Regions from separate parts of the Mesorhizobium sp. M1169 genome, predicted to be linked through region 1. Evidence: predicted binding sites of a transcription regulator. Region 1 holds the regulator's gene; each other region holds the start of a gene.
What was found. The regulator PhoB, encoded in region 1, activates phosphate uptake and scavenging genes when phosphate is short. The targets are predictions, from matches to a motif close to TGTCATNNANCTGTCAT.
Positions count from the first base shown of each region.

Region 1 (8,080 bases):
ATTTTTTCGAGCCTCGAAAAAATACTGGCCCGATCTCCGGCTGCTGTCAACATCGATTCTGATGGATTTTGATGACTCTGCGAGTTTTTTCGAGCGTCGGAATAAACGATGACAGCGCCACCTGCATCTGACACTATTTGCCTCATCCGACACTATTTGTCGGACATTACCGACGGCTTCCGGTTCATGAGCGGCCGCGGCAACCGGGAGGAAAGCAAAACAATGTCGGTCGGAATCCGCCATGACGATTTGCGCCGGCGCAACCGGGCGATCGTGATCTCGGCGGTGCGCCGGGCCGGCCAGCCATCGCGTACTGAGATCGCAGCTACCACCGGCCTCAGTCATTCGACCATATCGGCGATTTCTTCCGACCTGATACGGGAAGGCATCCTCGCCGAGAGCAAGCCAAGTGAGCCCGTTTCGTTGAAACGCGGTCGTCCGCAAGTCGGCCTCGCCCTCAACCCGGAAGCGGCGGCGGTGCTGACCGTGGTGTTGTCGCTGAATTTCCTTTCGGCCGCCATTATCGACTATACGGGACAGGTGGTCGCCGAGGAACAGCGCCGGCTGGACACGCTGACTATGCCGCGCGACGAGCTGATCCGTGAATGCATGGCCATCGTCCGGCGCCGGCTGCAGGATCCAGATCTTGACGTCCGCAGTGTCGCCCGCATCGCCCTGGCGATTCAGGGCATTACCGACTCCCCTGCACGCGCCATGCTGTGGTCGCCGATCACGCCGCAGACCGACATCGCCTTTGCCGACATGCTGGAGGACGAATTCGGCATCCCGGCAACGGTGGAGAACGACTGCAACATGATGGCGGTGGCTTTGCGCTGGCGCAATCCGGATCGCTATCGCGATGACTTCATCGCCATCCTGCTTTCGCATGGCATCGGCATGGGGCTGGTGCTGAAGGGCGAACTGTTCACCGGGACGCATTCCTCGGGCGGCGAATTTGGCCACATGATCCATCGTCCGGGCGGCGCGCTCTGCCGTTGCGGGCGGCGCGGCTGCATCGAGGCGTATGCCGGCAACTACGCCATCTGGCGCAACGCCAGGCAGATGAGCGAAGACAGCGAACCGGTCGCCGACGTCAGCGACGCCGACATGCGCGCACTGGCGGCCCGGGCGCGCGAGAAAGATGGGCCGGAACGCGAGGCCTACCGCAAGGCCGGCGAAGCGCTGGGTTTCGGTCTCGGCTCGCTGTTCGCGCTGATCGATCCGGCACCGGTCGCGATGGTCGGCGCCAGTGCCGCCGCCTTCGATCTGATCGAGCCGGCCTTGCGGAAGGCAATCGCCCAGACCGCCGGCGGCCAGCATTCAGGCTCGATCTCCTTCGATACAGAGCCGAACGAATTGCCTCTGATCCGCGAAGGCTGCGCGATGCGGGCGTTAAGCTTCGTCGACCAGGAGATTTTCGCGCCGGGCGCGCAAATGAGGCCCAGCGTCAGAAAGAACGTAGCCTGACCAGGCGGGTCAATCTTCCCTGATCGCATAGCCGGCGCCGCGGATGGTGCGGATGACATCCGGCATCCGGCCGTTGTTGACGGCTTTGCGCAGCCGCCCGACATGCACGTCGACGGTGCGTTCGTCGATGTAGATTGTCTCCCCCCAGACATTATCGAGTAACTGGCTGCGCGAGAAGACACGGCCCGGATGCCGCATCATGAACTCGAGCAGCCGGAATTCGGTCGGCCCGAGCCTGATTTCGCTCTTCTTGCGATAGACCCTGTGCGATTCGCGATCGAGCACGATGTCGCCGACCTTCAGCACGCTGGACAGCACTTCCGGCTTGGCGCGCCGCAGCAGCGCCTTGACCCTGGCCATGAATTCCGGTGTCGAAAACGGCTTGACCAGATAGTCGTCGGCGCCGGTCGAAAGACCGCGCACCCGGTCGCTCTCCTCGCCGCGCGCGGTCAGCATGATGATCGGCAGCCGCTCGGTTTCGGGGCGCACCCGCAACCGACGACAGAGCTCGATGCCGGAAACCGCTGGTATCATCCAGTCGAGCACCAAAAGGTCGGGCACATTCTCCTGCAAACGGATCTCGGCTTCGTCGCCGCGTGTCACCACCTCGACCTGGTAGCCTTCGGATTCGAGATTGTAGCGGAGCAGCACACCCAACGGCTCCTCGTCCTCCACCACCATTATGCGTGGTGCGATCATCGGCTGGGCACCCCCATCATGTCACCGGTGCGGACATTGTCGTTTCGTCCTGCTTCGGACGATTGACCGGCAATTGCTCGCCGGTCAGCACATAATACGCATTTTCGGCGATGTTGGTGACATGGTCGCCGATCCGCTCCAGATTCTTGGCGCAGAACAGCAGGTGCGTGCAAGCGGTGATGTTGCGCGGATCTTCCATCATGTAGGTCAACAGCTCGCGGAACACGGACGTGTATTTGACGTCGATGCGCTCGTCGGCGGCACGCAGCTTGGCCAACGCGGCCGCATCGCCTGCAGCATATTCCTCGATGACACCCTGCACCTGGATGAGAACCAGCTGCGCCATCGCGTCGATGGAATGCGACAGGTCCCGCGGCGTGGCGCTGAGGCCGACCGCACTCACGCGCTTGGCGATATTCTTGGCAAGGTCGCCGATGCGTTCGAGGTCGCCCGCCATGCGGATCGCTCCGACCACATGGCGAAGATCGTGGGCCATCGGCTGGCGTTTGGCGATCAGGGTGATGGCGCGGTCGTCCAGTTCGCGTTGACGCGCATCCATGATGGCGTCGTCGGAAACGACGCGTTGCGCCAGCACGTTGTCGGAATTCAACAGCGCCTTGGTCGCCCCGCCGACCATCGAACCGGCGAGGTCGGCCATGTCGCGGATCAGCTTGCTGATCTGCTCGAGATCCTCGTCGAAAGAAGCGACTGTGTGTTCGCCCATGGTCCTGTCCTCATATGCATGATCGGAACGGCTCAGCCGAAGCGGCCAGTGATGTAGTCCTGCGTGCGCTTCTCGCGGGGCGACGTGAATATCTTCTCGGTCCGGTCGAACTCGACCAGTTCACCCAGATACATGAAGGCCGTCTGGCGCGACACGCGCGCCGCTTGCTGCATGTTGTGGGTGACGATGACGATCGTGTAGTCGGCTTGCAATTCGTCGATCAGTTCCTCGATCTTGGCAGTCGACAGCGGGTCGAGCGCCGAAGCCGGTTCGTCGAGCAGAATGACTTCCGGCTTCACCGCCACGGTGCGGGCGATACAGAGCCGCTGCTGCTGGCCGCCGGACAGGCTCAAGCCGCTGGCGTTGAGCTTGTCCTTGACCTCGCTCCACAGCGCGGCGCGCTTCAACGCCTGTTCGACGCGGCCGTCCATCTCGGACTTGCCGAGGTTCTCGTAGAGCCTGACGCCGAAGGCGATGTTCTCGTAGATCGACATCGGGAACGGCGTCGGCTTCTGGAACACCATGCCGATCTTGGTCCTGAGGAGGTTGAGATCCTGCGACCGGTCGAGAATGTTCTTGCCGTCGAGCAGCACCTGGCCCTCGGCCGTCTGTTTTGGGTAGAGCTCATAGATGCGGTTGAACACACGCAGCAGCGTCGATTTCCCGCAGCCCGAAGGGCCGATGAAGGCCGTGACACTGCGCTCAGGCAGCGACAGGCTGATGTCCTTCAGCGCCTTGCTCTGGCCGTAGTAGAAGTTGAGGTTCTTGACCTCGATCTTCGTCTTCTCGGCGACCGTTTCGGCCATCGTCATGTCTGGGGACAACATCTGTGTCATCTGTCCTCTCTGCGTCCGGTAAGGCTGCGGGCGAGGATGCTCAAGCCCAGAACCGTCAGGGTGATTATGAGTGCGCCGGTCCACGCCAGTTGCTGCCATTCCTCGTAAGGGCTGAGAGCGAACTGGAAGATGGTCACCGGCAGGCTGGCCATCGGCGCGTTGATATTGCTGCTCCAGAACTGGTTGTTGAGCGCGGTGAAGAGCAGCGGCGCCGTCTCGCCGGAAATGCGTGCTATCGCCAGCAATATGCCGGTGACGATGCCGGACAATGCGGCGCGGTAGGCGACCGAACGGATCACCACCCAGCGCGGCGCGCCGATCGCGGCACCGGCTTCACGCAACGCGTTCGGCACCAGGTTGAGCATGTCTTCAGTGGTGCGCACGACCACCGGAATGACCAGGATGGCAAGCGCAACGGCGCCGGCAATGGCCGAGAAATGCCCCATTGGCCGTACCATCAGCTCATAGACAAACAAGCCGATGATGATCGACGGCGCCGACAACAGGATGTCGTTGATGAAGCGGACGACGGTGGTGATGCGCGAAAAGCGTCCATACTCGGCCATGTAGGTTCCCGCCAGCACGCCGACCGGCGTGCCGACGACAACGGCGATGATCGTCATCAGCAGGCTGCCCGCGATGGCATTGAGCAGGCCGCCGGCCTCGCCCGGTGGTGGCGTCATCTCGGTGAAGACCGCGAGCGAAAGCCCGGCTGTGCCCTTATAGACCAACGCGCCGAGAATGAGCGCCAGCCAGGCAAGCCCGATGCCGGCGGCGACGACGCAAAGCGCCATCATCACCGAATTCCTGGCTTTGCGGCGGCTGTGGAGCGATGAGGATGTCGACATCGGTCAGGCTCCCGTACGGGCGTCGATCCGCATCAGCATATAGCGGGCGGCGGCGAGGATCAGGAAGGTGATGACGAAGAGGATCAGGCCGAGCGAAACCAGCGAGGAGGTGTAGAGGTCGCCGTCGGCCTCGGTGAATTCATTGGCGATGGTCGCCGAGATCGTCGTGCCCGGCGCGAACAGGGAGGCACTGATGCGATGTGCGTTGCCGATGACGAAAGTCACCGCCATGGTTTCGCCGAGTGCCCGGCCGAGGCCAAGCATGACGCCGCCCATGATACCGATGCGGGTATAGGGAATGACCACGCGCCGGGTCACTTCCCAGGTCGTGCAACCGATGCCATAGGCCGATTCCTTCAGCACCGCCGGCACCGTATCGAAGACGTCCTTGGTGATCGAGGTGATGAAGGGCAGCACCATGATGGCGAGGATCAGCGCCGAGGTCAGAAGGCCGATGCCGTAAGGAGGGCCGGCGAAAAGGCTGGATAGTCCCGGCACGCCGTGGAAGATGTTGATGATGAAGGGCTGTATCGTCGTCTGCAGGAACGGCGCGAACACGAACAGGCCCCAGATGCCGTAGATGATCGAAGGAATGCCGGCCAACAGCTCGACCGCTATGCCGATAGGACGCCTGAGCGGGCGCGGGCAGAGCTCGGTGAGAAAGATTGCAATGCCGATGCCGATCGGAACCGCGATCAGGATGGCAATGGCCGCCGTCACCAGCGTGCCGTAGATCGGCGCCAGTGCGCCAAATTTTTCCGTAACGGGATTCCAGCTCTCAGTCGTCAGGAAAGAAAAACCGAACGACGACAGCGCCTGCCATGAGCCGGCAAACAGCGAGATGGCGACACCGCCGAGGATGACCAGCACAAGAATTGCGGAAGCGCGGGTGAGTCCGCGGAATATGGCATCTGTGAGCGCGAAGCGCCGCACAGTAGCTTCCCTGGCCCGGGCTGCTGCAGCTGATGGCACGGCATCGGAAGCGATGGTCATTGGGTCCTCGCGATTAAAGGCAACAGGGAGGGCGCCGTCGACGCCCTCCCTGGAGGAGATTACATAGCCGAGTAGAGCGGCTTGCCGTCGTCGCCGACGACTTCCTTGGCCCACATGGCCTTGACGCTCTCAACCACCTTGTCGGGCATCGGAACGTAGTCCAGCTCGCCGGCCATCTCGTCGCCCTTGTCGTATGCCCAGGCGAAGAATTTGAGCGCTTCGCCGGTGGTCGCGGCATCATCCGGCTTCTTGTAGAGCAGGATCCACGTTGCCGCCGTCATCGGCCAGGACTCGGCGCCCGGCTCGTTGGCGAGGATGACGCCATAGCCCGGCTGCGAGCTCCAGTCGGCATTGGCCGCTGCCGCCGAGAACCCCGCCGCGGTGGGCTCGACCTTCTTGCCGTCCTTGTTGATCATATCGGTGTGGGTGAGCTTGTTCTGCTTGGCGTAGGCATATTCGACATAACCGATCGCGCCGCCGGTCTGGGAGACATTGTTGGCAACGCCCTCATTGCCCTTGGCGCCGATGCCGACCGGCCATTCCACGGCCTTGTCGACGCCGACCTTTTCTTTCCAGTCCGCGCTGACGTCGCCGAGGTAATAGGTGAAGTTGAACGTCGTGCCCGAACCATCCGAACGGTGAACGACCGCGATCGCCTGCGAAGGCAGTTTGACGTCGGGATTGAGCTTCTTGATCGCCTCGTCATCCCAGCTCGTGATCTTGCCGAGGAAGATGTCGGCCAGCGTCGGGCCGTCGAGAACCAACTCGCCCGGCTTGATGCCCTCGAGATTGACGACGGGAACGATGCCGCCCATCACCATCGGGAACTGAGCCAGTCCGGACGCTTCAAGCTCGTCGCCCTTGAGCGGCGCATCCGAAGCGCCGAAGGTAACGGTCTTGGCCTTGATCTGCTTGATGCCGCCGCCGGAACCGATCGACTGGTAGTTAAGGCCAACGCCGGTGTCTTTCTTGTAGGTGTCGGCCCACTTCGCATAGATCGGGTAGGGGAAGGTGGCGCCGGCGCCGGAGATGTCCGCGGCGAGCGCGGCGGACAGGGTGAGGGTGGTCGTCGCCGCAGCCATTGCAATCGCAACGGCCGCCGAGCGGATGAAATGTCTCATGTGGCCTGCTCCTGTTCGGAATATGGTCTCTCGGCGCCATTCCTCCGGCGCCCGCTGAGGCCAATAGCCCCCGATTATTACAGTCGCATGACAGTTTCATGTCGCTCCGGTAACGACGTCCAGCCGGGTTAAGAAGGAGCGGCCGCGGGCTTTTGTCGGCATGGGCCGCGGTTTGCCGCTGGAATCAGCAGCTTGCGTGAATTCCGGCCGGCATCGTCTGCTCGGCGATCGCAGCCACCGGCTTTAAAAGAAAAAAGCCGGACGGGAGCGCGTTGCATGCAGCCAGAACGTGTCATGGCCGCGCCATCGCCGAAACAGGTCCGTTGGGGTAAATCTGACCCTGTTTCTTGCCGGCGGTCGCTGCTCCCGCCCGTAACTGGAGGAGCGGAACTTCGAATATCCCATTGTCGCCACTGAGCGCGGCTTTGGTATGGTGCGATCGCACCATGGCCTTACGCTGGAAGCGTTGACGAATCGCAAGGTTCTAACTCGCGCTGGACCTCCATCCGCGCCCGACCCGGCGCTCGATCTTCGAGCAACGCCTTCCACTGGAAGTGCGACGACTTCTACTTCACGGTATCTACTCCCTTCGCCCTATTCCGCCGGTTGTCGGTTAGGCCGAAGCAGCGTTATAAGCTTGCAGGGGTATTGCTGATGTCTCGACGGATTCTGCCTGTCTTCCTGTGCCTGGCGCTGCCTCTGGGAAGCGGCTGCGCGCGCAGCTATGACGGCACCGTCATCATTCCCAAGCCGCTCGATGTTCGCCGTTTCTGGGACAGGCCTTCGCCGCAGGCGCAAGCCGAACAGTCGCAACTGGAGACCGACGTCTTTCCAGTGGCGCCGCAAACGCCGAAAAGGCCGGCGGTGCGCAGGAGCGCGGCTTCCGTTGCAACGCCTCGGAGGAGGGTCACCAACAACCCGCCCATGCTGTCGCCGGAGCCGACGAAGCCGCTAACTTGCAAGAATGTCAGCGAGCCCGGTAAACGGGCCCGCATGGTCTGCGAATAACCAGCCGACGTCGGTCGATGCGCACGGCTCCAGGCCTTGAAGCGGCTATCCGGCCAGCCCTCTCGGAACATCGCCCGCCCTGGTCAGTCCGCCGGGAAAAAGGCCGGCCCGACCACTCTCACCGGCCGCGCGCCGATCGCTCTTTCGATCGACTGATGCTGGGCAGCCCCCTGCACTTCGGCAGCCTGCGTTTTTGCCTCTGCCGGAGCGGCACCGGCGGTTTCGATCCCGGATTCAGGAATTTCCGCGACGACGCCAAGATCCGGCTTTGCCGTCGGCAACGGTATGATGGCGTTGGTCATGTTGGCCGGTGTCACGGTTCGTGCCCTGAGCTCGGCGACGCGCCGGTAATAGCGCTTGACGTCGCAGGCCTTGAAGTTCGCG
Region 1 is NZ_JAMYME010000033.1:37,622-45,701, forward strand. Features, by position in the region: gene NKH41_RS25495 (ROK family protein) at 223-1,467, shown strand; gene phoB (phosphate regulon transcriptional regulator PhoB) at 1,477-2,166, opposite strand; gene phoU (phosphate signaling complex protein PhoU) at 2,183-2,890, opposite strand; gene pstB (phosphate ABC transporter ATP-binding protein PstB) at 2,923-3,726, opposite strand; gene pstA (phosphate ABC transporter permease PstA) at 3,723-4,574, opposite strand; gene pstC (phosphate ABC transporter permease subunit PstC) at 4,578-5,567, opposite strand; gene pstS (phosphate ABC transporter substrate-binding protein PstS) at 5,627-6,688, opposite strand; gene NKH41_RS25530 (hypothetical protein) at 7,343-7,696, shown strand; gene NKH41_RS25535 (DUF2865 domain-containing protein) at 7,780-8,080, opposite strand, start outside.

Region 2 (8,080 bases), on a different contig from region 1:
CGGATGCCGATGCGCAGGAATTTGTGCGAGACGTCGCGTGCGATCTGCGCCGAACCGCCGACGCCGTAGAAATCGCGGTTCCTGGCGCGGTAAAGCAGATCGGCGGCACGGTCGAAATCGTCCATGTCGAGGATAGCCAGCGTCTCCTCCAGCGCCTGGATAGAGGTGCGGAACACCTTCTGCACGATCTCGGCCGAACTGTCGTCCACCGACAGCTCCTGATGCATCTCGGCGGTCGGCAGGCGGCTGTATTCATAGACCGCCGTGCGAAAATCGCGATAGCCGGAAAAACCCAGCTTCTTGGCGATCTTGACCACCATCGCCTCCGAGACACCGGCCTCCTCGGCGATCTGCTTGAGCGGTATGGTCTCGTCGAAGCCGCGCCGTCCGAAGACGGTTTCAACCACCTTCGCCTCGAGCGGCGTCAGATGCGGCATCATCATGCGAATGCGCGGTCCTACTGCTTTCAGGTCCAGCCCGGTCAAGGTCATCCACGTCCCCTCGTCACGCGATCGATAAGCATCGCGGCGAGGATTATAAGGCCAGTTGCCAGGAGCTGATAGAAGGACTGCACGTTCATCAGCGTCAGGCCGTTGCGCATGCTGCCAAGGATGACGGCACCCAGGATGGTGCCGACGACGCTGCCCTTGCCGCCCATCAGCGAGGCGCCGCCGATCGCCGCCGCTGCTATGGCGTCGAGCTCCCAGAGATTGCCGAGAATGGGTTCGGCCGCACCCAGCCGGCCGATCAGGATCTGCGCTGCAAGCGCTGCCAGCAGGCCCGAGATCATATAGGCGGCGATCTTGGTGCGGGCGATCGGCACGCCGGCTATGTAGGCCGCCTCCTCATTGCCGCCGACGGCGAGCAGATATTCGCCAAACGGCGTCTTCTTGAGGATGATCCAGGCAATCAGCGCGACCACGGCCACGATGATGACCGCCAATGGCAATCCGAACAGCGAGCCGTTGAAGATGGCACGGAAGCCGGCAGGCAGGCCGAGCACCGGATTGCCGCCGGTATAGATCAGCGCCAGCGCCCGGTAGGTGCTGAGCGTTCCCAGCGTGACGATGAAGGGCTGCAGCCCGATATAGGCAACCAGCACGCCGTTGAGCAGTCCGCAGGCGAGGCCGATGGCGAAGCCGGCGGCGATGGCCAGCGGAAACGGCACGCCGGCAACCAGCATCGAGGCCGAGATGACGGCAGAAACCGCTGCCGTCGGCCCAACGGACAGATCGATGCCGCCCGAGATGATTACCAGCGTCATGCCCAACGCCAGGCAGGCATTGATGCTCGACTGCTGCAGGATGTTGATCAGGTTACGCTCGGCAAAAAAGCCGGGGACCAGCGCCCCGAAGACGGCAAGGATCACCACCAGGCCGATCAGCGTGCCGGCGTCGCGCACGGAAAACCGGTGCAGGAAATCTGCCCTTGGGCGCGCTGCTGTGTGTTGGGTTATATCGGTCATCCGCTGGTCCTGTCCGTTATGCACCGGCCCGATGGCCTTGCGCCTTGCCGGCCTCAATCTCCGTTTGGGGTATGGCGTGCGCGGCGATCGCGTGTTCGCTGAGACTTGCGCGGCCCAGTTCGGCGGCGACCGTGCCGTCGCGCATGACCAGCACGCGGTCGGCGAGCCGGATCACCTCAGGCAACTCGGACGACACGACGATAACCGAATGGCCTTCGGCGGCGAGTTCCTCGATCAGGTGGTAGATCTCCGCCTTGGCGCCGACATCGATGCCGCGCGTCGGCTCGTCGAACAGAAGGATCCGCGTTCCCGCCGCCAGCCAGCGGCCGATGATCGCTTTCTGCTGGTTGCCGCCGCTGAACAGCCGAATTGGCCGGTCGAGCAGGAACGGCCTGAGATTGACTCGCTTCATCTTCTCGGCTGCGACGCGCTTCAGCCGGCGGTGGTCGATGAGGCCGCGCGGCGCGAACACGCCCATCGAGGCCAGCGCCATGTTGCTGGAGATCGACCGCAACGGCACGATGCCTTCGCGCTTGCGCTCCTCCGGCACCAGGCCGATGCCGGCCGCGATCGCGTCGCGCGGACTGGAAAGCTTTACCGCCTTGCCGTCGATCTCTATTGCGCCTGATGAGGCCCGGTCGGCGCCGGCCAGCAGCCGCAGCAGCTCGGTGCGGCCGGAGCCGACCAGTCCGGCAATGCCCAACACCTCGCCGCGATGCAGGTCGAACGAAACGTCACGGACCTTGGTTACCGAGGCGAGGCCACGCACGCTCAGCCTGATTTCGGGGGAAGCATGCGAGCGGTGTTGTTCCTGGGCAAGCTCGCGGCCGACCATCATCGAAACGACGGCCTTTTCCGACACCTGCGCGAGATCGACGGTTTCGACCACAACGCCGTCGCGCATGACAGTGGCGCGCTGGCAGATGCCGAACACCTCGTCCAGCTTGTGCGAGACATAGACGACGGCGACACCGTCGCGTGCCAGACCGGCAATGACTTCCGCCAGCCGTTCGAACTCGCTCGGCGTGAGGCTCGACGTCGGCTCGTCCATCGCCACGATCCTGGCGCGGTCGAGCAGCGCCCGGGCGATCTCGACGATCTGCCGCTGCGCCACCTTCAGGCTGCCAAGCGGGGCTGCCGGATCGATGGTCGGGTCGATGGCGGCCAGCGCTTCCGCAGCGCGGCTCTCCTGCTCGCGCCGTGCGACGAAGACGCCGCCGCGCGTCAACGGATGGCCGAGAAACATGTTCTGGGCGACGCTGAGGCGTGGCACCTGCTGTAATTCCTGATGGATCATCGCCACGCCCGCGGCGCGTGCGGCGACCGGATTGTTCAGCGTCACCGGCTTGCCGTCGATCAGCACGCTTCCCGCCGTCGGTCGGTAGACGCCTGACAGTATGCGCAGCAGCGTCGATTTGCCGGCGCCGTTTTCACCGAGCAGGCCATGGATCTCGCCGGCGCCGACCGAAAACGACACTTCGCTCAGCGCCCGCACAGCCGGAAACTCTTTGGAAATGCCCTCGAATTGCAGCCGCGCTGACATTGCTTCGGTTCTCCAGGCAAGGTGCCGACCCAAGGCCGGCACCTGCCGGCCCTGCTCTACTGGCCCGCTGCCGCGTCCTCGAGCAGCGCCTTGCGCACGGCATCGCCGCCGCCGGAGTAACGGTCGGCATTGTCCTTGGTGATCAGCGCCTGCGGCGTGGCAACGACGCGCGGCAGCTTCTGCCCGGCCACCAGCCGCAGCGCCGATTCCAGCGCCACCTCGCCGGTCAGCACCGGGAACGAATCGACGGTGCCGGTCAGCTCGCCGGCGCGGATCGAGGCATAGGCGTCGGAGATGCCGTCGGTGCCGAAGACCGCAACCTTGTCCTGCAGCCCGGCAGCCTTGACCGCCTCGACGATGCCCAGCGCCATGCCGTCATTGTTGGCATAGAAGCCGATCAGGTCGGGGTGCTGCTGCAGGATGTTGGTGGCCGCGTCGTAGGAGGTCTGGCGATCCCAGTTACCGGGGACGCTGGCGACGACGTCGAACTTGCCGGCCTCGGTGATCGTTGTCTTGAAACCGTCGGTGCGCTGGACGGCGGCGTAGACGCCGGCCTGGCCTTCGACGATGGCGACCTTGCCGCCGTCCGGCCGGTTCTTGATGAACCATTTGGCGACGCGCACGCCGTTGTCGCGCTGGACATTACCGACATAATGCTCGGCCTGCGGGATGACCGCGTCGTTGACGTTGACCACCGGCACGTTGGCCGCCTTGGCCTGTTCCATGATCGGCTGCAGGTTGGAGTCGGTCTGCGGCGAGACGAGCAGCACGTTGTAGCCCTGTGTGACCAGGCCTTCGGCGATGGTGAGCTGGCCGAGCTGGTCGCCCTCGCTCTGCGCTGCCTGGTAGACGACGGGCACGCCGGTGCGGTCGCCGAACGACTTGTAGCCCTCTCCCAGCGAGCGCCAGTATTCATTGGTCAGCGTCTTGGAGACCGCACCCGCCTTGGTACCCTCGGGCAGCTTGGGGAACGCCCCGAACTTGGCCTCGAGCTGCGACCAGTCGATGCGATCCTTCTCGGTGTCGGAATTGAGCGGCGCGAGGTCCGCGGAAAAAGCCGAGTCGATGGACAGCGCCATCAGGGCAGCGGCAGCGATGGCAAGTAGAAATTTCATGATCTTCCTCCCTTGTTGAAAAACGGTCTATGCCGCCGGCCTCAGCTGTCCGGCCCGAGCATGGCTTCCTGGATGATGGCCTGCGACGCGACCGCGTCCTGACGGCCGACGGCGGCTGACAGGCGGTTGTCCCCGTCCAGCCGATCGACGACGCGCAGCATGCGCTTGACGGTCGCGATGTTGACTTCGCATTCGTGGATCGGGTCGAGCCCGGTCATATCGGGAAACGTGTCGAAGTAGATGGCGCCGGCATAGCCGTCTCGACGGATCTGCCTGAGCAGCTCGATCGTTTGCAGCGTGTGCACGGCGCCGACCATCAGGCCGTCGTCGCGCTTGGCGTAGCCGTCGTTGAGATGCACGCCGAGCAGCTTGCTATGGCGCGCCACGAGTGCTGCGGCAAAGGCCGGCTGCTCGTCGGCATAGAGCACATGGGCGAAATCGAGCGTCACGCCGAGATTGGGCAGGCCGATCTCGCGGATCGCCAGCAATGTAGTCGCCGCATCTGGCATCAGGCTGTAGGAGCGCGGCTCGTTGGGTTTGTATTCAAGGCTGATTTGGCAGCCCGGATCATGCGCCGCAACTTCACGAATGCCATCGATTTCGTGTTGCCAGAGCGCTGCGTAGTCCACCTGGAAGGCATAGTCGAAGCCATCCTGCCCGAGCCACAAGGTCATCAGGCTGGCGCCCGCCTCGCGGGTGGCGTCGATGCCGGCCTTGGTCAGGTCGATGGCTTCGCGGCGAATGGCAGGATCCGGGTTGGTGAAGGCGCCGAGCTTGAAAGCCGGATTGGAATAGTAGCGCATGGCGAAACCATTGATGGAAAGCCCGATATCGCCGAGTTTGCGCGCTATTTCCGGAGGCTTTTCATCGACATGGTCGGGGAAGTTGAGGTCGAGATCGGTCAACTCCGCAACCTTCGCCGCACGTGCCGCCATTTGCAGCATGGACGGTTTGCCGACAAGATCGGGCCACTCGGACTGTGGCCGCGAGGCAAAGGAATTGAGGCGGGTGGCGAAACGATAGGCAGTCATCGGGGACCTTCCATTGTCATAACTTTACATTAGAACGATTATTTGTAAAGTTGTTAATTGCTCGCTCGGCGACGACGAATTCGCCATACCCAGGCCAGTTGCGACCACGGGGGACAAGCAAGCGCGGCACTGTCACGCAAGTATCATGTTCGCGTCCTAGATCGCTTCTCCGAAGGCTTTCGCGGCATCCTCGATGCCACGCGGCGCTTTTTCAGATCCCGGCAGCTTTGTCTCAAAAGAGGATATCCATGAAAAACCTGCTCCGAACCGCGTCCCTCGCCGTCGCGCTGGCGATGTTCACCGCCTTGACCCCGGCCTTGGCAGAAAACGCCGCGACCGTCGGCGGCGTCGGCTTCGTCAACAAGGGCCTGGTCGGTGTCGGCCGCATCCCGGCCAGCCAGAAGGACAAGTTCGGCGAGACGTTTGGCTCCGGCTCGGGCATGTCGATCGACGCTGCCGGCTGGACACATGGCGCCGATGGCTATAAGGGCTCGTTATGGCTGTTGCCGGACCGCGGCTACAATGTCGTCGGTACCACCGATTACCGCCCGCGCCTCAACACGATCGCCCTCGAGTTCGCGCCGATCGCGCCGGGTGCAGTGCCGGCCACCGGCCAGGAACAATCGGGCCTCAAGGCGACGCTTGCCGACACCATGCTTTTGACCGACGACAAGGGCGCCGACGCAACCGGCCTCGATCCGCTCAACGGCGTGCGTGCCGCGACCGACGACATGCCGATCCTGCCCGAAGCCAACGGCAAGCTCGCGCTCGATAACGAAGCGATCGCACGGCTGCCCGACGGCACGATGTTCATCTCGGACGAATACGGTCCGAACATCTACCGCTTCTCCGCCGATGGGCGTCTGATGTCGGCAACGCAGCCGCCGGCGGCGCTTGTCCCGATGCGTCACGGGACGCCAAACTTTGCTTCCAACAATCCGGGACTTGGCGCGGCAGACCCGGATCCGAAGGATCCCGAAACCGGCCGTCAGAACAACCAGGGCCTCGAAGGCATGGCGCTGACGCCGGACGGGAAGTTCCTGATTGCCGTGCTGCAGTCGGCCCCAAGGCAGGATGGCGGCGATTCCGCCTCGACGCGTCAGAACACGCGCGCGCTGGTCTACGATGCCTCGGATCCCGGCCAGCTCAAGCTCGCGCATGAATATGTCGTGCCGCTGCCGGTGTTCACCGATGCCAAGGGCAAAACCAAGATCGCCGCGCAGAGCGAAATCGTGGCGCTGTCGGACAAGACCTTCCTGATGCTGGCGCGCGACAGCGGCAATGGCCAGGGGCTGAAGGGCGACACCTCGCTCCACCGCGAGATCAGCGTCGTCGATCTGTCTGCGGCAACCGATGTCGCCGGCACAGAATTCGACAAGGACAAGCCGCTGGCGCCCAAGGGTGAGCTCGATCCATCGGTGACGCCGGCCAAGCTGACGCCGCTCATTGACATCAACGACAAGACCGAGCTCGGCCGCTTCGGGCTGCACAATGGCGCGCCCAACGACCGCAACAACCTTTCGGAGAAGTGGGAGGCGATGTCGGTGGTGAGCGTCCTCGATCCGACACTGCCCGACGACTATTTCCTGTTCGTCGCCAATGACAATGACTTCCTCACGCAGGACGGCTTCCAGGTAGGCGCGGCCTACAAGGCCGAGGATGGCGCCGATGTCGACACCATGTTCCTGGTCTATCAGGTCACGCTCCCAGGCCTCGCCAAGAAGTAGCGGCACCCATACAGGCGGACGCGCGGAACGCGTCCGCCTGAGCTGGCGCGATTGAGCGGTCGTGCCCTTCAGTTGCGGCTCGCCCGCGCAAGGACGGTGTCCTGGTGCGTTGCAAAACCTGCGACTGACGATCCAGTCGAAGGCACTTACCTCAACATCTCCGCGTCCTTTGGCACGCCGGCATCGATCGGCTCGGCCGTCCTGTTCGACACGGCGGCGATCTTCCCGGCGGCCGACAGGTTCGGGCGCACGAAGACCGGCGCGACGCCGTCGACGCGGCTGTAGAGGTCGATTATGTCCTGATTCATGAAGCGCACACAGCCGGAGGAAGCGTTCTTCCCAATGGAATCCCACTCCGGCGTGCCGTGCAGCCTATACATCGTGTCCTTGCCGTCACGGAAGAGATACAGCGCGCGGGCACCAAGCGGGCTCTGCGGGCCGGGCGGCATGCCGTCCTTGTATTTCGCCAGTTCCGGCCGGCGTTGGATCATTTCCGGCGGCGGCGTCCAGACCGGCCACTTCTTCCTCGCCTGTACCACGGCGCTGCCGGTCCATCCGAAACCGGCCTTGCCGAGGCTGACGCCATAGCGAATTGCCTTGCCGCCGTCGCGCACCAGATAGAGGAAGTGCTCGGAAGTATCGACGACGATCGTGCCGGGTTTTTCTCCAGTCGGGTCGGCCACGATTTGACGCACGAATTTCGGATCGACCTTGGCTACCGGGATTGCCGGCAGTTGATAGCCCTCGTCCATGCGCGCGGCATACATGCTTGCGGCATCGCCGAAAGCCGGATCGCTTGGTGCCGCGGGCACCGGCGCCGCCACGTCCGTCGTAGTGCACGACGAAAGAGCCACGGAGGCCGCGCCCAGAGCGGATGCACCAAGAAAGGCGCGCCGGTTCAGGCGCTCAAAAAACAACGGAATATCGGACATGAGCCCCCCGGCCTACCCATGAGATCCAGGAAAATGCGGCCCCACGCGTGCGGGATCAATATACGATTCCGGAAGGTTGAGAAATGCTTAGATCAAGGCACGCCAGGCGGAATTTACAGCGCCGCATCGACCTCTCCCGTTAAATCGGCAATCATTGCGGACTCAGACAAGCCTTCGCCGAGTTGCCTGCCATGGACGACAACATGCCCCCGCGCCGGCAGACCGGCGACCTCACCAGTGGGCCTATCCCGCGCACCCTGTTGCTGT
Region 2 is NZ_JAMYME010000007.1:135,934-144,013, forward strand. Features, by position in the region: gene NKH41_RS10115 (MurR/RpiR family transcriptional regulator) at 1-491, opposite strand, end outside; gene NKH41_RS10120 (ABC transporter permease) at 488-1,465, opposite strand; gene NKH41_RS10125 (sugar ABC transporter ATP-binding protein) at 1,482-3,008, opposite strand; gene NKH41_RS10130 (sugar ABC transporter substrate-binding protein) at 3,065-4,123, opposite strand; gene NKH41_RS10135 (TIM barrel protein) at 4,165-5,154, opposite strand; gene NKH41_RS10140 (esterase-like activity of phytase family protein) at 5,403-6,881, shown strand; gene NKH41_RS10145 (L,D-transpeptidase) at 7,028-7,813, opposite strand; gene NKH41_RS10150 (MATE family efflux transporter) at 8,005-8,080, shown strand, end outside.
Region 2: the regulator PhoB is predicted to act here: its motif matches at 5,285-5,301, upstream of NKH41_RS10140 (esterase-like activity of phytase family protein).

Region 3 (8,080 bases), on a different contig from region 1:
ATCTCCTGGCCGAATACGGGCTCTATGTCTTCATCCGCTTCGACACCTTCACCACCGCGATCGTCGACCAGTTCCAGTCGACCTTCAACGGTCCCGCCGCCAACATGCTGGCCGGCGTGCTGGTGACCTGCTGCCTTGTGCTGCTCGGGCTGGAGGTGCTGGTGCGCGGCGAGGAGCGCTATGCCCGCGTCGGTTCGGGTGCTGCGCGCCAGCAGCAGCGCACGGGCCTTGGGCGCGCCACCATTCCTTGCCTGCTGCTGCCTGCCATTACCACGCTGCTGGCGCTCGGCGTGCCGTTCGCCACTATCGGCCGCTGGCTCATGGCCGGCGGCGCCGATGTCTGGCGGCTCGACGAGATCGGCCTGGCGCTTGGCCAAACGCTGTTCCTAGCAATTGCCGGCGCGCTGCTTGCCACCGTCGCGGCAATGCCGATGGCGTGGATTTCGATCCGCGCGCCGGGGCGGCTGCAACGCGTCCTGGAGGGCTGCAACTATATCGTCGGCGCGTTGCCCGGCGTTGTCATCGCCCTGGCGCTGGTCACCATCGCCGTGCGTATCGCCATGTCGCTCTACCAGACCCTGTTCACCATCCTGGTCGCCTATGCGCTGATGTTCCTGCCGCGCGCCCTGATTAGCCTCAGGGCGTCGATCGCACAGGCGCCGGTCGAGCTCGAACGCGCCGCCTCCAGCCTCGGCCGGTCGCCGCTCAAGGCGCTGTGGTCGACGACCATCCGCCTGTCGGCGCCGGGCGCCGCAGCCGGCATGGCGTTGGTCGCGCTGGGTATCATGAACGAATTGACCGCAACCCAGATGCTGGCGCCCAACGGCACCCGCACGCTGGCCATGGCGTTCTGGTCCTATAGCGGCGAGATCGACTATGCGTCGGCGGCGCCTTATGCCCTGATCATGGTGGCGATGTCGCTGCCTTTGACCTGGTTGCTCTACGTCCAGTCGAAGCGGATGGCCGGGCGATGAGCTTTCTCGAGCTGAGCGGCATCCACAAGCACTACGGGCCCGTCGCAGCACTTGCCGGCGTCGACCTCAGCGTGGCCAGCGGCAGCCGTACGGCAATCGTCGGGCCGTCCGGTTGCGGCAAGACCACCTTGCTGCGGCTGATCGCCGGCTTCGAGGCGCCGGACCAGGGCCGCATCGTGCTTGATGGCGAGGTGCTGGCCGATGGCGACACGGCCGTGCCGGCGCATCGCCGCGGCATCGGGCTGGTGGCGCAGGACGGCGCTCTATTCCCGCATCTGAGCATCGCCGCCAATATCGGCTTCGGCATGGGCCGTCACGAGGAAAAGCGCAGTGAGCGCATCGCCGAGCTCGCCTATGTCGTCGGGCTGGACAAAGGTATCCTGAAGCGCCGTCCGCACGAACTCTCCGGTGGCCAGCAGCAGCGCGTCGCGCTCGCCCGCGCTATGGCCATGAAGCCGCGGCTGATGCTGCTCGACGAGCCGTTCTCGGCGCTCGACACCGGCCTGCGCGCCTCGATGCGCAAGGCCGTGGCCGAGCTCCTTGAAACCGCCGGCATCACCACCATCCTGGTCACCCACGACCAGGCCGAGGCACTGTCATTCGCCAGCCAGGTCGCGGTGATGCGCGACGGCAAATTCTCGCAGGTCGGCACGCCGCGCGAGCTCTATTTCAAGCCGAAGGACAGGATGGTCGCCGAGTTCCTTGGCGACGCCATCGTCCTGCCGGCAAGGATCGCCGATGGCTTCGCCATCTCGCCACTCGGCCGCATCGCTGTCGACAGCTCGGAGCGGCGCGACGTCGCCCGCATCATGCTGCGGCCGGAGCAGGTGTTGCTTAAACGCACATCGCGTGAAGGCATGTCCGGCACGCCGGACATGCTGTTCGGCGAGGTGACGGAATCGGAGTTCGCCGGCTCGATGTGCACCATCGCGGTGCGTCTGTTGAACAGCCCCGATCCGCCCGACGCCGCCGCCATCGGCAATACGCCGTTGATCCTGCGCAAGCCGGGCATGGACGCGCCGGCGATCGGCGAGATCGTCCGGCTGACCGTGTCGGGCAAGGCGCATGTGTTTGCCTGAACGGTTTTGCGCAAGGCCGACTTCAATCGACCCGTTTGCCCGCCTGATCGAACCAATGCAGCTTTTCGGACCTGGCCACGACGCGCAATTGGTCGCCTGGCTTGGCGCTGGCGCGGCCTGAGACGCGCACGACGATGCGGCTGCCGGCTGCCACGCAATGGAGAAAGCTTTCGGCACCGACCGGTTCGACCGCTTCCACTGTTGCCGGCAGCGCGAGCGCGCCGGCCGGCGCCTCTGCCGCGAAGGTGATGTCGGCGTCCTCCGGACGAAAGCCTAGCGTCACTGCCTTGCCCTGTCGAGGCGCCAAGCCAATCACAGTACCGTCCGCCAATACCGAGCTTGGGGAGGCCCCTGTGAGCGCCAGCAGATTCATCGGCGGTGCGCCTATGAACGAAGCGACGAAGGTCGAGGCCGGTTTCTCGTACACATCAAGCGGCGCGCCGGTCTGCTCGACCAGGCCGGCGTTCATGACGACGAGGATGTCGGCCAGCGTCATCGCCTCAAGCTGGTCGTGCGTGACATAAACCGAGGTGACGCCAAGCGAGCGCTGCAGATTCTTGATCTCGATGCGCATCTGCCCGCGCAATTTCGCATCGAGGTTGGACAGCGGTTCGTCGAACAGGAAGACCTTCGGGTTGCGCACGATGGCGCGACCCATGGCGACGCGCTGGCGCTGACCGCCGGAAAGCTCGCGCGGGCGCCGGTCGAGCAGCGCCGAAAGCTCCAGCACCTTGGCAGTCGAGCGTACCCTGCTGTCGATCTCGTCATTCGGCGTGCCGCGGTTGCGCAGGCCATAGGCCATGTTGTCATAAACCTTCATATGTGGGTAGAGCGCGTAGTTCTGGAACACCATGGCGATGTCGCGCTCGGTCGGGCCAATGGCGTTGACCACCTTGCCGTCAATGGCGACTGTACCGGCAGAAATCGTCTCCAGCCCGGCGATCATCCTCAGCAGCGTAGACTTGCCGCAGCCGGACGGGCCGACCAGCACGCAAAGCTCCTTGTCAGGAATGGCGATGGAAACGCCCTTCACGGCCTCGACGCCGCTGGGATAGATTTTCCTGACATCCTTCAGATCCACGGTCGCCATCGGCTTCTCACTTTTCGGATTCGACCAGACCGCGCACGAACCAGCGTTGCATCAGCACGACCACCAGGATCGGCGGCACGATGGCCAGCATTGCCGTGACCATCACGAGGTGCCATTGGGTGTCGGCATCGGCGAAGGAAACCATCTTTCTCAGCGCGATGACGATGGTGTTCATGTCGTTGCTGTTGGTGACGAGCAGCGGCCAAAGATACTGCGTCCAGCCATAGATGAAGAGGATCACGAACAGCGCGGCGATGTTTGTCCGCGACAGCGGCACCAGAATATCGAAAAAGAAGCGCCATGGCCCGGCACCGTCGACACGCGCCGCCTCGACCAATTCGCCCGGTATGGTCATGAAGAACTGGCGAAACAGCAGCGTTGCGGTGGCCGAGGCGATCAGCGGGACGATCAGGCCGGCATAGGTGTCGATCATGCCGAGATCGACCATCACCTTGTAGGTCGGCAGGATGCGCACCTCGACTGGAAGCATCAAGGTGATGAAGATCAGCCAGAAGAAGGTCATGCGCAGCGGAAAGCGAAAGAACACGATCGCGTAGGCCGACAGGATCGAGATGAAGATCTTTCCCACCGCAACGCCGAGCGCCATGATCGTAGTGTTGAGCAGCAGCCTGCCGACGCTGACCCCGCCGATACGACCGATGCCGCCGAATAGCGCCTCGCTGTAATTGTTCCATAGCTGGCCGCCGGGCAAGAGCGGCAGGGGCGGCCTGAGGATCGTTTGCAGCGTGTGCGTCGAGGCAACGAAGGTGTAGTAGATCGGAAAAGCCACGATCAATATGCCGAGGATGAGCACGGCATGGGCGATGAAGGTGCGGAGCGGGGACTGGCCGATCATCGCTGCCCTCAGCCGTAATGGACTTTGCGTTCCACATGGCGGAACTGGATCGCTGTGAGCGCAATGACGATGGCCATCAGGATGACCGACTGCGCCGCCGAATCGCCCAGGATCAGATTGACGAAGCCGTCATTGTAGACCTTGTAGACCAGCGTCTCTGTCGTCTTGCCCGGCCCGCCGCCGGTGACGGCATGAACGATGCCGAACGTGTCGAACAGGGCATAGACGGTGTTGACGACCAGCAGGAAAAAGGTTGTCGGCGCAAGCAGCGGGAAGACGATGGTCCAGAAGCGCTTGGTTTCGCCGGCGCCGTCCATGGCCGCCGCTTCGATCAGCGTTTTCGGCACCGCCTGCAGGCCGGCGACGAAGAACAGGAAGTTGTAGCTGATCTGCTTCCAGGCAGCAGCCGACACCAGCAGGATCATGGCGTGGGTGCCGTTGAGCAGCGGGTCCCATACGATGCCGAGGCTTCTCAGCAAATAGGCCAACGAGCCGATCGAGGGATTGAACAGGAAAAGCCAAAGCATGCCGGCAATCGCCGGCGCCACGGCGTAAGGCCATATCAACAGTGTGCGGTAGAGGCCTTTGCCGCGCACGGCCTTCTCGGCCATGACCGCAAGCAGCAGGGCCACAACCATGGCAACGATCGCGGTCGCAAGAGAGAACACTACTGTGACCTTGATCGAGTTGAGGTAGGCCGGATCGGCCAGCACCTTCCGGAAATTGGCCAACCAGACGAACCTGCTCTTCAGCCCGAACGGGTCTTGCCTGAGCATCGACTGGTAAAGCGCCTGACCGGCCGGCCAGTAGAAGAAAACCAGGGTGATGGCGAGTTGTGGCGCCACCAGCAGGTAGGGCAGGATCTTGTTGGGAAAGACGACGCGTGGAGACAGGCTGATTTCCCTCGCTATCCAGGTATCGCCCGCGCGAGCTCGCGTGGGCGATATTCCAACCGACTAACCGAGATAATCCCGTCAGTTCTCCAGCGCTTCCTTGATCGCCGCGTTGCCGCGCGCAACCGCATTGTCGAGTGCCTGCTGGGCGGTTTGCTGGCCGGCCAGCATCTTCTCCAGCTCCTCGTTCTGGATATCACGCACCTGCGGCAGATTCGGCAGGCGCACGCCCTTCGAATTGTCGGTCGGCGACTTGCCGATCATCTGCAGGATGGGTGTCTCGCGGCCGGGGTTCTTGTCATAGAAGCCTGATTTCTTAGTCGCCTCGTATGCCGCAAGCGTCACTGGCAAATATCCCGACTTCTGGTGCAGATATTCCTGCACATCGGTCTTGGACAGATAGGCAAAGAAGGCCGCGACGCCCTTGTATTCCTCGTCCGACTTGTTGCCGAACACCCACAGGCTGGCACCGCCCGGCGTCGTGTTCTGCGGGGCACCCTTGGCGTCACTGTCGTAAGGAAGCTGGCCGATGCCATAGTTCATGCCGGACTTGACGATATCGCCGAGGCCGCCCGACGATTCGGTGAAGATGCCGCATTCGCCGGCGAGGAATATCTGCTTGGCTTCGGAGGTGCGCCCGCCATATTTGAATGTGCCGTCCTTGGCCAGGTCGGCGAGCGCCTGGAAGTGGTTGACGAAAATCGGCGCATTGATCTTGAGTTCGACATCACCGCCGGCCAGGCCATTCTGCTGGGTGGCCCAAGGCACGTCATTCCACGCCGCGAAATTCTCCAGGTGGATCCAGGTCAGCCAGGTCGAGGTATAGCCGCAAGGGGCGGCGCCGCTCGTCTTGATCTTCTTGGCAGCTTCCCACACCTCGTTCCACGTCTTGGGCGGATTGTTCACGTCGAGGCCTGCCTTCTGGAAGATGTCCTTGTTGTAGTAGAGGATCGGCGAGGAAGAGTTGTAGGGGAACGATAGCATGGTGCCGTCCGGCTTCGAATAATAGCCGACGATGCCGGGCAGATACTGGCTCTTGTCGAAAGTCATCCCGGCGCCGGTCATCACATCGGCCACCGGCTTTATCGCACCCTCGGCCGCCATCATCACGCCGGTTCCGACGTCGAACACCTGGAGGATATCGGGCGCCTGGCCGGCGCGGAAAGCGGCGATGCCGGCATTCAGCGTCTCCGGATAGGTGCCCTTGAACACCGGAACGAGCTCATAGTCGCTCTGGCTGGCGTTGAAATCCTTGGAGATCTTGGCGACGACCTCGGCGTTGGCGCCGGTCATGGCGTGCCACCAGCTGATCTGCGTGACGGCGAAGGCGGAGGTGGTGGAAAGCAGGGTCACGGTGGCGGCGATACCGGCCGCAAAGCCGAAGAACTTCATGTTTCATCTCCCGTTTGTCATTGGCGAAAGGGGGCACCTCCGCAAAGCCAATATGTGGCGCTGATGACAATCGGACAACGGTTTTGTTGCGGATCAATGAACACCATTCCTTCCTAAAGTGCACTCGCTACCGAAAGCGCGGCGTCAGAAACGACATCACCGCCTTTTCGGGCGCAGCGGCGTCGGTTTTCCCCCGAAAAGACCCGCCTCATGGCCCACGGGTTAACCATTCGTTAAAATCTCCAAGAGCTAATCAGTCACACCTCCCCTGTTAATTTTGGCAGACCGAGTGAACCAGGATGCTGACGGTCTATAATTGTATTGTAAGTCAGCACGATCCGAGACTGGTTGCGCTTGCCGCACTCATCTGTGGAATTTCTTGCTTCTCGGCGGTTAATCTCCTTAAGCATGTCGGCCGATCGACCGAGCGAAACCGGCTTGTCTGGCTGATGATCGCCGCGGCCTCGACCGGGTTCGGCATATGGGCGACGCATTTCATCGCCATGACCGCGTTTACGCCGGGAATACCGAATGCATACAATCCGGGATTATCCGCCTTTTCGCTTGCCGCCGCCATTATCATGACCGCGCTTGGGATGTGGGTCGCCACCTTGCGCCGCGGCATCGACCATTTCCTCGTCGGTGGCGCCATTCTGGGCGGCGCCATCGCGACGATGCACTACATCGGCATGGCAGCTTTCGAGGTCGAAGGCCGGGTCGCATGGAACCTGCTCCTTGTCGCGATATCGCTTCTGGCCGGCGTAAGCCTCGCGGCACTGGCGCTTCTTGTCGTCTTGCGCCGCCCGTCAGCGCTCGCGACTCTCGGCGGCGCCGCGCTTTTGACGCTGGCCATTTGCAGCTTGCATTTCATCGCGATGGCCGCGGTGTCGATCATTCCGGATTCCTCGATTGAAATATCCGAACATTCCATCGAGCCCATTTCCCAGGCCTTTGCCGCAGCGGTCGCCAGCCTGGTAATCCTTGTGCTGTCGGGTGCCGCGCTGTGGATCGATCTGCGCTTTCGCCACCAGAAGCTCGAGGCCGATCGCATGCACGATCTCGCCAATGCGGCGGTGGAAGGTCTGATCGTTTGCGATGGCACCCGCATCGTCAGCGCCAATGACAGTATGGCGAAGCTGACCGGAACAGCGACAGCCACCCTGAACACGATGCAACTCGGCGAGCTTTTCGACGGACAGAGCGCAGCCGATATGTCCGGCTTCGGCGAACAGGCGCAGGAAGCGAAGTTAAGGGGCAGCGACGGCGCGAGAATTCCTGTCGAGCTGATCGCCAGGAGAATCACCTACTGCGGCAGGCCTCATACGGTGCTTGCCGTTCGCGACATCCGTGAGCGCAAGAAGGCAGAACAAGAGATCCTCCGCCTCGCGCATTTCGATCCGCTTACCGGGCTTGCCAATCGGCGGAGCTTTTCTTCCCGGCTGGAAGCAGAATTCGCCTCGATGGATCGTGGCGGCAAGGATGGATATCTGGCGCTCCTGCTGCTTGACCTCGACCGGTTCAAGCAAGTCAACGACCTCTACGGCCACAGCGCCGGCGATGCTATGCTGCAGAAGCTGGCGCACTGCATTTCCGGCATCCCGCGCCACGGACAGATGCTCGCGCGTCTCGGCGGCGATGAATTTGCCATCATAGCTCCGAACCTCCCCGACCCCCTGGCCGCAGGCCGGATAGCCGAGGACTTGCTGGCGGCGATCCGGGAGGAAAACAGGGTTTCGGTCGGCTCCGGCCTCGTCTCGGCCAGCATCGGCATTGCCTTCTTTCCGCTGGATGCCGAA
Region 3 is NZ_JAMYME010000013.1:96,344-104,423, forward strand. Features, by position in the region: gene NKH41_RS15665 (ABC transporter permease) at 1-974, shown strand, start outside; gene NKH41_RS15670 (ABC transporter ATP-binding protein) at 971-2,053, shown strand; gene ugpC (sn-glycerol-3-phosphate ABC transporter ATP-binding protein UgpC) at 2,076-3,143, opposite strand; gene ugpE (sn-glycerol-3-phosphate ABC transporter permease UgpE) at 3,151-3,999, opposite strand; gene ugpA (sn-glycerol-3-phosphate ABC transporter permease UgpA) at 4,008-4,892, opposite strand; gene ugpB (sn-glycerol-3-phosphate ABC transporter substrate-binding protein UgpB) at 4,974-6,284, opposite strand; gene NKH41_RS15695 (bifunctional diguanylate cyclase/phosphodiesterase) at 6,584-8,080, shown strand, end outside.
Region 3: the regulator PhoB is predicted to act here: its motif matches at 6,348-6,364, upstream of ugpB (sn-glycerol-3-phosphate ABC transporter substrate-binding protein UgpB).